Regions from separate parts of the Nesterenkonia sp. HG001 genome, predicted to be linked through region 2. Evidence: riboswitches for the same ligand, from Rfam matches in the RefSeq annotation. Region 2 holds a riboswitch; the other holds the start of a gene.
The links. Region 2 has a riboswitch for thiamine pyrophosphate ahead of ODE13_RS08070 (3-oxoacyl-ACP reductase). Riboswitches for the same ligand answer to the same signal wherever they lie in the genome.
Positions count from the first base shown of each region.

Region 1: it holds a riboswitch for thiamine pyrophosphate, as region 2 does, so the genes downstream of both, thiO (glycine oxidase ThiO) here and ODE13_RS08070 (3-oxoacyl-ACP reductase) in region 2, are expected to answer to the same signal.

Region 1 covers NZ_JAOSZD010000006.1:219,893-225,011, forward strand. The annotation lists gene moeB (molybdopterin-synthase adenylyltransferase MoeB) at 1-45, opposite strand, end outside; gene ODE13_RS12125 (thiazole synthase) at 38-829, opposite strand; gene thiS (sulfur carrier protein ThiS) at 856-1,095, opposite strand; gene thiO (glycine oxidase ThiO) at 1,101-2,324, opposite strand; TPP riboswitch at 2,314-2,420, opposite strand; gene ODE13_RS12140 (carbohydrate ABC transporter permease) at 2,436-3,308, opposite strand; gene ODE13_RS12145 (sugar ABC transporter permease) at 3,305-4,267, opposite strand; gene ODE13_RS12150 (substrate-binding domain-containing protein) at 4,264-5,119, opposite strand, start outside.
Region 2 covers NZ_JAOSZD010000004.1:96,147-101,265, forward strand. The annotation lists gene ODE13_RS08055 (ABC transporter family substrate-binding protein) at 1-549, shown strand, start outside; gene ODE13_RS08060 (DinB family protein) at 739-1,323, shown strand; gene ODE13_RS08065 (carbon-nitrogen hydrolase family protein) at 1,402-2,241, shown strand; TPP riboswitch at 2,341-2,436, shown strand; gene ODE13_RS08070 (3-oxoacyl-ACP reductase) at 2,538-3,353, shown strand; gene ODE13_RS08075 (LLM class flavin-dependent oxidoreductase) at 3,356-4,714, shown strand; gene ODE13_RS08080 (aminotransferase class IV) at 4,695-5,119, opposite strand, start outside.

The DNA.
Region 1 (5,119 bases), on a different contig from region 2:
GAACCGTTCCAGCTGGGTCTGCGAGAGATCTTTCAGCTCAGTCAACGGGGTCGATCCTTCCTTCCATCGCGGAGGAGGCCAGGGCATGACGGCGGCGGGGGATCCGCCCCGCACCGGCACAGAGCCAGCCGGAGGAGACTGCCAGGCGCATGGCGTGGGCCATGTCGGAAGGCCGCTGGGCGCGGGTGACCGCGGAGGCGACCAGCACGGCGTCGCAGCCGAGCTCCATGGCCAGCGCGGCCTCGGAGGCGGCGCCGATGCCGGCGTCGAGCACCACCGGCACGTTCGCCCGGGAGGCGATGAGCTCGATGTTGTGCGGGTTCAGGATGCCCAGCCCGGTGCCGATGGGCGCCCCCAGGGGCATGACGGCGGCGGCTCCGGCCTGCTCGAGGCGCACGGCCGCGGCCGGATCATCGGTGGTGTAGACCATGGGGATGAAGCCCCGGTCGGCGAGCTGCTCGGTGGCCTCGAGGGTTTCGATGACGTCAGGGAGCAGAGTGTGCTCATCGGCGATGACCTCGATCTTGATGAGGTTCGTCTCGAGCGCCTCGCGGGCGAGCTCGGCGGTGAGCACCGTGTCCTTGACGGTGTAGCAGCCGGCGGTGTTGGGCAGCACGTCGATGCCGAGCCGCTCGAGCATGGCGAACACGCTGGTCTTGGTCTCCGGGCTGTAGCGGCGCATGGCCACAGTGGTCAGCGTGGTGCCGGAGGCGAGCAGCGCCTGCTCCAGGGCGTCCAGGTCGGTGATCCCGCCGGTGCCCATGATGAGGCGGTTCTGCAAGGTGTAGTCGCCCACCTGCAGGGACGGAGGAGTGGTGGCTGTGGTCATGGTGCTCTCTTCGGGTCAGGGGCGGCTCAGCCGCCCTGCACGGCGGTGACGATCTCAATCTCCTCGCCGTGGCTCAGCACGGTGGCGGCCCAGGCGCTGCGCGGGACGACGGCGGCGTTGATCGCCACCGCCACACCCAGGCGGCCGCCGTCGGCGGGGGTGCCGTCGGGGCTCAGCTCGCGCCCGGTGGTCTGCCCGACGGCGTCGACGACTGTCGCCCCCTCGGGCAGCTTCACGTCTTCTTCGTTGATGGTCACGGTGAGCATGGGTCTCACAATCCTGTGGGGGTCATCTCTGGTGCGGTCAGCGACCGTGTGGGGCTCATATGGGCGAGCATCTGCCGGTCCGCCGCGCTCAGTGCGGCCTCGCCGTCGTCGCTGAGCAGCGCGGCGGCCAACCGTGCGGCCAGCGGTGCCAGCAGGATCCCGTGTCGAGAGTATCCGGTGGAGATGACGACGTCGGGCGCCCCTTCCAGCCGGCCCAGGTAGGGGATGTCGTCAGGGGTGCCGGGTCGGGCCCGGGTGGTGATCTCTTCCAGCTCCATCTCCTTGACGGCGGGCAGCACGGCGACGGCGTCGTCGAGCAGCTCCTGCACGGAGCCCGCGTGGGTGCCGGGCATGCCATCCTCTCGCGAGGAGGCGCCGATGACCAGCCCGCCGTCGGCCCGTGGCACCAGGTAGACGCTGCGGCCGGCGACCTTGGCCCGGACGGTGGCGCCGAGGACGTGGTCCTCCCCAGCGAGCAGCTGCCCGGGACGCACCCGCAGGCGCAGCACGTCTCCGTGGACGGGCCGCAGATCCAGCGGGGCGCGTGCGGGCAGGCCGGCGATGTCGGCGCAACCGAGCCCGGGCACCAGCAGGACCTTCTGCGCGGTGCGCTGCGTGCCGTCGTCGAGGGTGGGCGTGTGGGAGCCCTCCGCGTCGGGGCCGCCGACAGCGGTGACCCGCGCCTCCACGCGTCGGGCGGGCGGGCCGGCGTCGGGGAAGCGAGCAGGATCCAGCGGACTCTCGAGGGCGGCGAGCGCGCAGCTGGCCAGCATCCGGGGGTCCACCTGGTGGTCGCTGGGCACGTCCCAGCCCTTGGAGATGCCGGGGGCGAGTGCGGGCTCGCGGCGGCGCAGCTGGCCGGAGGTCAGCGGCTCCACGGCCATGCCGTGGGCCTGCTGGACGGCGACGAGGTCGGCGACGGCGTCGCGGTCGGAGCGGTCCGCGGCCAGCAGGATGGTGCCGTTCTCCCGCCACCCGGTGGGGGCGTCGACGGCGGCGGCCAGCGTGGCCAGGAAGGCCGGGTACTCGGCCCGGGCGGCGGTCATCAGCGGATAGAGCCTGTCCTGCCCGTACTGGACCTCACTGATCGGGGCCAGCATCCCGGCGGCGGCGTAGCTGGCGTCCCGGGCGATCTCGGGGGCGATCAGCGTGACCGCGTGCCCTTCGCGCCTCAGCTGCCAGGCTGACAGCAGCCCGACGACGCCGGCTCCCACGACAGTGACGCCCACAGCTCCTCCTCACGGCGGCATGATCCGCATCGAGTCCGAGTGGTCGGCGGGTTCGCCCTCTCAGCCCGGCCGGCCCGGGCTCCCACGGAATGCAGGTTCCATTCTAGTGGGTCAGCCCTTCACTCCGCCCGCTGCGATGAAGCCGGTCCCCAGGCTGCGGCCCACGAAGAGGTAGAGCACGATCACCGGCAGGGAGTAGAAGAGCGAGAACGCCGCCAACTGGCCGTAGGCGACCTGGCCGTACTGTGAGGAGAACGTATAGAGGGTGACGGCCGCCGGCAGGTTGTCCGGACTGAGCAGCAGCATGAAGGGGACGAAGAAGTTCCCCCACATCATGACGAAGGTGAACATCGTGGCCACTCCGAGCCCTGACCGCATCAGCGGCATCACCACGGCCCACAGCGTCCGATAGACTCCGGCACCCTCGGTCCAGGCGCTCTCCTCGATCTCCATGGGCACGGCATCCATGAACCCCTTGGTGAGGAATATGGCGTACGGCAGCGAGGAGGCGCCGAGGAACAGGATCGCGCCGAACATGGAGTCGATGAGGTTGACCTGCACGAAGAGCGAGTACACGGGGATCATGATCGCTGTGATGGGCAGGCCGGTGGAGAAGATGATGGTCAGCAGCAGGGACCGCTTGCCACGGAACCGATACCGCGAGATCGGGTACGCACACAGCACCGCCGCGGTCATGGTCACCAGAGTGGCGCCGCCGCACAGGATCAGCGAGTTGGCGATCGGCCGGAAGGTCGTCTCGGCGTTCCAGATGGCGCTGAAGTTGCCGAGGCTCCATCGCTCCGGCCATGAGACGGCGAGGGACGCGTCTGTGTCGAAGGCGGCGAGCCCCACCCAGAGCAGAGGGATCAGGAACATGGCCCCGATGAACGCCATGACGAGTGTCGAGGCCGTCTCCGTGGTCCGTGCCCTGCGGCCCTTGCCGCCCCTGGCCGGCGCGGTCCGACGTGCTGAGGTGGTGGTCATCGCTTGTCCTCCTCGGGAAGCAGCCGCAGATAGGCGATCGAGGCGACCGCGCCGATCAGCAGGAGCAGCAGTGCCACGGCGGTTCCGTAGCCGAGCTGCCCGTAGGAGAAGGCCTGCTCATACATGTAGAGCGGCAGGGTCTGGCTCTGCTGCGCGGGCCCTCCCCCGGTCATGATGAAGATGAGCCCGAAGACGGACAGTGTCTGCAGGGTGATGAGCATCAGGTTGGTGGCGACGGCGGGGCGCAGCAGCGGCAGGGTCACCGACCAGAACCTGCGCAGAGGGCCGGCCCCGTCCACTGACGCCGATTCCTGGATCTCCGCGGAGATGCTGCCCAGCGCCGCCGAGTAGACCAGCATGGAGAACGCCGTGCCCCGCCAGATGTTCGCGAAGGCGACTGCGAGGATCGGAAGGCTGAAGAGCAGGTCCTGCTGCGGAAGCCCGATGGACTCCAGGATCACATTGAGGCTGCCCTCGTCGGCGAAGAAGGTGTAGAGCAGGTATCCGGCCACGACCTCGGGCAGGATCCACGCCGCGATGACGATGGCGGTGATGACGAACGTCACTGCCCGGTGGGCCTTCTCCATCAGCAGTGCGAGGAACAGCCCGAGGAGGTTCTGGCCGATCACCGCAGACACCACGGTGAAGACGAGCGTCAGCCCGACCGAGTTCCAGAACTGCGAGTCGGTGAAGGCGTCGGTGAAGTTCTCGAACCCGATGAAGGAGGTCTCCGCCGCCCCCTCGCCGCGGATCGCGGAGTCGGTGAAGGCCAGCCAGAGCGAGTACAGGATGGGGCCTGCCATGAACAGCACGAGCAGCGACAGCGCGGGAACCATGGGGACGGCCCGGCCGAACGTGAGACGGTCCCCGATGGTGCGATTCTGCCGTGGAGGCCCTCCTTCGCCGCTGGCGGCGTCGGGCCGATGGATCTGGGACTGCGTGGCGGTCGGCGCGCTCATGACGACTCGTCCTGCACGTTCTCAGGGCCGACGATGTCGGTGACGGCGGCCGCGTAGGCGGCGGCCGCCTGTTCAGGGGTCTGGGATCGGGTCATCACGGCCTCCATGGCCTCCTGGATGGCGTTGGACACCTCGGGATAGGCCGGCAGCGCAGGCCGGTAATAGGCGCCCTCGAGCAGCGAGGTGAAGAACTCTGCGGTGGGCGAGTAGCTCTGGTATCGCTCGTCCGCGGCGACGTCTTCTCGGACGGTGATGTAGTTGTTGGCGATGGTGAAGTCGACCATCACGTCCTTCTCGCAGAGCGCTTCGATGAAGGAGAAGGCGATCTCCGGGTCCGAGGAGTACTCCGGCAGGGTCAGGCACCAGCCGCCGCTGAGGGTGACGAAGCCGGGGTCCTGTCCGTGCTGGGTGGGCATCCGGGCCAGACCCATGGTCTCGGTCCATTCCGGCCAGGGGCTGGTGCCTCCTTCCACCCAGTTCTGGGAGACCCAAGAGCCGTCGATGACCATTCCCAGCTGAGCCTCCGGCAGCAGCCGGGAATAGATGGTCTCGCTGATGTTGGGGTCGAGGTTCTGAGCGAGGCTGAGGGTCAGCTCCTCCTCGAAGACGGTCTCCAGCAGCTGGAGCGACTCCAGGAACCCGGCGGAACCGATCACCCACCGGCTGGTGTCCTCGTCATAGAGGGTGGAGGCGGTGCCGTAGAGCAGCATCTCGAATCCCTGCATGGAGGCCTTCTCCCCCTGGGGCTTTCCGGAGTAGATGACCATCGGCGCGACGTCGGGCAGCTCGGCCTTGATGGTCCGGGCCGCCTCGAGGATCTCCGCCCAGTCCTGCGGCGCCCACTCCTCGGGG
Region 2 (5,119 bases):
GGGATGAACCTGGACGTCAACAACCAGGGGGCGGGGCAGTTCGGCGAGGTCGTCGGCGGGCGTGACTTCGGCCTGGTCAACATGTGCTACGGCAAGGCCGGGGCGGACCCGACCAGTGCCCCCAACCAGTTCTACTCCACTGGTGACGGAAACCTGACCGGGCTGGGGAACGAGGAGCTCGACGACCGGATCAGCGAGCTGTTCGGCATCGAGGACGACGATGAGCGCTTCGCCGAGGCGCAGGCCCTGGAGCAGGAGGCGCTCAGCGAGTACTTCCACTACCTCGCCTACGCCAACGGTCCGGTGATCACCGCCTTCCGTGAGGGGCTCGCGAACTACGGTCCGAGCCTCTTCGAGACCACGGACTGGACTCAGGTCGGCTGGGAGGACGACGCCGGCCACGACGGCACCGACACCGGCGTCGACGTCGAGGAGCTCGAGGACACGGATCCCGAGGACGCGGACGAGGATGCTGACGAGGCTGAGGACACGGAGGCTGAGGAAGCCGACGAGGATGCCGACGAGGAGGACGCGGACGAGGAGGACTGAGGCTTCCCGGCCCCCGCGACGCGTCATGTGTCCCCGTCCTGTTCGTTCGTCCCCGTGCAATTCCACGGGGACGAACGAACATCACGGGGACAAGACGCAGAGCAGAGAGAGCCCACCAAGTGCTGGTGGTGTCAGGGTGCGGCCGGGGAACGGTGCCGTGGGAATGAGGCAGCTCCTACAGTTCGCTCCATGAGCGATGATGATGCTGAGTCAGAGATGCTGCTGCGCTACCTGCAGGGGCTCCGTGAGGCCCTGCTGTGGAAGCTCGACGGCGTCCCGGAGCATGACGTCCGCCGGCCGCTGACGGCGACCGGGACGAACCTGCTGGGCCTGGTCAAGCATGTGGCCAGCATGGAGATGGGCTACTTCACCGCACCGCTGGGCCGTCCCAGTCCGGTGCCGATGCCGTGGCTGGAGGCCGGCGCCGCCCTCAACGCTGACCTCTACGCGACCGAAGAGGAGAGCAGCGAGTGGGTGCGGGACTTCTACCGCACCTCCTGGCGGACCACCGACGACGCCGTCGCCGAGCTGGGCCTGGGTGCGCCTGCCCAGGTGCCCTGGTGGGGAAAGAACGGGCGCACCACTCTGGGGCGGCTGGTGGTCCACCTGATCGCTGAGACCGCACGGCACGCGGGTCATGCCGACATCCTGCGTGAGCAGCTCGACGGCGCCGTGGGCATGCAGGACGGCAATGACAACATGCCCCCGGCCGGGGATGCCGAGTGGCAGGACCATGTGGTGGAGCTGCAGCGCATCGCCGACGAATTCCTCTGAGCGTGAGGCGTCTGCGGAACCAGGGGAGGGATTTGGCCGGCGCTCCCGGGACGCGGCGCTGCGACGTAGGCTGGGCCCATGCGTATCGCAGCAGCACAGATCGTCACCGGTGAGGACCCGCAGCAGAACCTGGCGCTCGTCGAGAAGTGGACGGCGCAGGCCGTGGAGGCCGGCGCCCGTCTGGTGGTGTTCCCCGAGGCCGTTCAGCGGGCTTTCGGGCACTCGCTGACACCCATCGCCGAGCCTGTCGACGGCGCCTGGGGCACCGAGCTGCGCCGGATCGCGGAGCGCCACGGGGTCGCGATCGTCGCGGGCATGTTCACCCCCGCACAGCCGGGGGAGCAGGGCCGCGAGCGGGTCACGAACACCCTCCTCGCAGTGGACGGCGCAGTGGACGGCACCGGAAACGGCGTGCTGGCCGCCTACGACAAGATCCACCTCTACGACGCCTTCGGCTTCCAGGAGTCCAAGACCGTGGCACCCGGTGAGGCCCCGGCCCGGTTCGCTCTGGACGGGCAGACGCTGGGGCTGGCGACCTGCTATGACATCCGCTTCCCGAACCTGTTCACCGCCCACGCCCGGGCCGGGGCGCTCGCCACCATCCTGCCGGCGTCGTGGGGTGCCGGGCCGGGCAAGGTGGACCAGTGGCGGCTGCTGGCTCGTGCCCGGGCGCTGGACTCCACGCAGTACGTGATCGCCTGCGGTCAGGGCCTGCCCTCGGCCGCCGGCGTCGAGCCAGTGGAAGGGGCGCCCACCGGGGTGGGGCACTCGATGATCGTCTCGCCCACCGGAGAGGTGCTCGCCGAGGCCGGGGAGGCCCCGGAGCTTCTGGTGGCGGACCTCGACGCCGACGTCGTCACCGCTGCCCGGCAGAAGCTCCCGGTGCTGGCCAATGCCCGGGAGATCCCGCAGGTCTGAGGCTCACAGAGCCCAGAGGGCTCAGGAGTCTGCGGGACGACGGCTGACGGCCCGTCCTGTCATCGACTGGCTGTGACGCCCGCCATGTGATGAGATGAAGGCTGTGACACGGGGTGCCGCACTCTGCGGCTGAGATGACACCCGTCGAACCTGATCCAGTTAGCACTGGCGAAGGGATCGTCCGGCTGGTGCGGCGTTCGGCCGCATCGCGGCGGTGAGCATCGGTCCGCAGATGGCCGCAGGCTCACGTCGCACATCGCCTGCGGGCTGCCTTCGCCTCGAGACGAGAGGCACGCATGAGCACCGCCACCATCACCACAGAAGCCACCGCCCAGCACAACGACGGCGCGCTGCCGCTGAGCGAACAGGTCGTCGTCGTCACCGGCGGCGCCCGCGGCCTGGGCGCAGCCCTGACCGCCGCCTTCCTGCGCGAGGGCGCCCGGGTGGTGGTCAACTACCACTCCTCGCAGGCCGCCGCCGAGGAGATCGCTGCCGCCCACGCGGAGCGGGCGCTCGCGGTGCAGGCCGACGTCCGCGACGCGGGGCAGGTCCGCAGCCTGATCAGCACCGCGAGGGAGCACTTCGAGCGTCCGGTGACCACGGTGGTGAACAACGCCCTGGTGGACTTCGCTTTCACCGGCGACGCCCGCTCCAAGGCCGACGCGATCACCGCCGAGGAGTTCGAGGCCCAGTTCGCCGGCTCCGTGACCGGTCCGCTGAACCTCATCCAGGCGGCCCTGCCCGGGATGCGCGAAGCCGGCCAGGGCCGAGTCATCACCATCGGCACCAACCTCTTCCAGCACCCGGTGGTGCCCTACCACGACTACACCGCCGCCAAGGCGGCCCTGCTCTCGCTGACCCGTACCTTCGCCGACGACCTCGGCCCCGACGGCATCACCGTCAACATGGTCTCCGGTGGGCTGCTGCGCACCACCGACGCCTCCGCCGCCACCCCTGAGGTGGTCTTCGACGCCATCGCCGCCGGCACTCCGCTGCGCAAGGTCACCACCCCGGAGCAGCTGGCCGACGCCGCGCTGTTCTTCGCCTCCCCGTGGTCCCGCGGGGTCACCGGGCAGAATCTCATCGTCGACGGCGGGCTGGTGAAGGGCTGAGCATGGGAACGGTCGCACCGGAGGTCAAGCTCAACCTGTTCCTCTTCGGCGTCGGGCACCACAAGGCCGCCTGGCGCGCCCCGGACTCCGCTGTCGAGCGCCTCGGCGACGTCGACTACTACATCGACCTGGCCCGCACCGCCGAGCGCGGGAAGCTGGACGCGGTGTTCTTCGCCGACGGCCACTCGCTGGGCATCGGCGCTGTCGAGGACGGCCCCACCTGGTTCCTGGAGCCGCTGACGCTGCTCTCCGCCATGAGTCAGCACACCGAACGGATCGGGCTGGTCAGCACGGTCTCCTCCACGTTCTGGACACCGTTCCACGCGGCCCGGCTGCTCGCCGGCCTGGACCACATCAGCGGCGGTCGCATCGGCTGGAACGTGGTGACCTCCATGTTCGACGCCGAGGCGCAGAACCACTCCTATCCGTCTATGCCTGCCCATGCAGAACGCTACGCCCGGGCCGAGGAGTTCATCGACGCCGTCATCCGGCTCTGGGACTCCTGGCCGCAGGAGTCCCTGCTGCACGAGCGGGACGGCCGCTACGCCGACGGTGGCATGATCGCGCCCATCGACCACCAAGGCGAGCACTTCCAGGTCGCGGGGCCGCTCAACGTGCCCCGCCCGCCGCAGGGCCGGCCGGTGCTCTTCCAGGCCGGGGCCTCGGAGCAGGGCCGGGACCTCGCCTCACGTCACGCGGAGGCGATCTACGCCGTCGCCTACGACGCCGAGGCCGCACTGGCCTACAGCACCGACGTGCGACGCCGGCTCGCCACCGTCGGCCGTGACCCCCGCGGCACCGCGATCATGCCCGGGCTGGTCACCTACGTGGGCTCGACCATAGCTGAGGCGCGGGCCAAGCAGGCCGCCCTGGACGAGCTGCTGCCCACCGAAGCCTCGCTGCGCCAGCTGAGCGTGTTCATCGGTCAGGACGCCTCGGGCTGGGAGCTGGACGCGCCGGTCCCGGATCTGCCCCCGTTGGAGGAGTTCACCGGGCCCAAGGGCCGCTACGCGACGATCCTGCGGATCATCGCCACCGAACAGCCCACGGTCCGGCAGCTGCTGGGACGGCTCGCCGCCGGGGGAGGGCACTGCACCATGGTTGGCACCCCGGAGTCCATCGCAGACGAGATTGAACGCTGGGTCGACGCCGGCGCCGCCGACGGCTTCAACCTCATGCCGCCCACCCTGCCGGGCGGGATCGAGGACTTCGTGGAGCACGTGGTCCCGGAGCTGCAGCGCCGTGGCCGATTCCGGAGCGAATACACCGGCACCACGCTGCGCGACCACCTCGGCCTGCAGATCCCGGAGCGGCGCGGCTCCGAGGTGCAGGAGTCCGCGCTCAGTCCAGCGGGTGGTTGACGGGCAGGTCCTCGGCGAGCAGATCGATCAGCTCAGCGGTGAGCTCGTCGTCCACGGCCAGGTCGGCGTCGTCGAGGCGGGCCACCGGGGAGACCAGCCGCACGGAGGAGGCCAGGAAGAGATGGTCGGCGTCGAGCAGGTCCTGCGGAGTCAGCGGCCCGTAGCCCAGCTCCCACCCGGCCTTCTCGGCGGCGGTGAAGATCGCGCCCTGGGTGGTGCCGGGCAGGATGCCGGTCTCCAGCACCGGGGTGGTGAGTCGGCGGGCGCCGTTCGCCCCGCGGGTGACGATCAGCACCGTGGAGGTGGGTCCTTCCAGGACCTGCCCGTCGGAGGTGGTGTAGATGACGTCGTCGAAGCCATGCTGCCTCGCCCAGCGCAGCGAGGCCATGTTGACCGCGTAGCTCA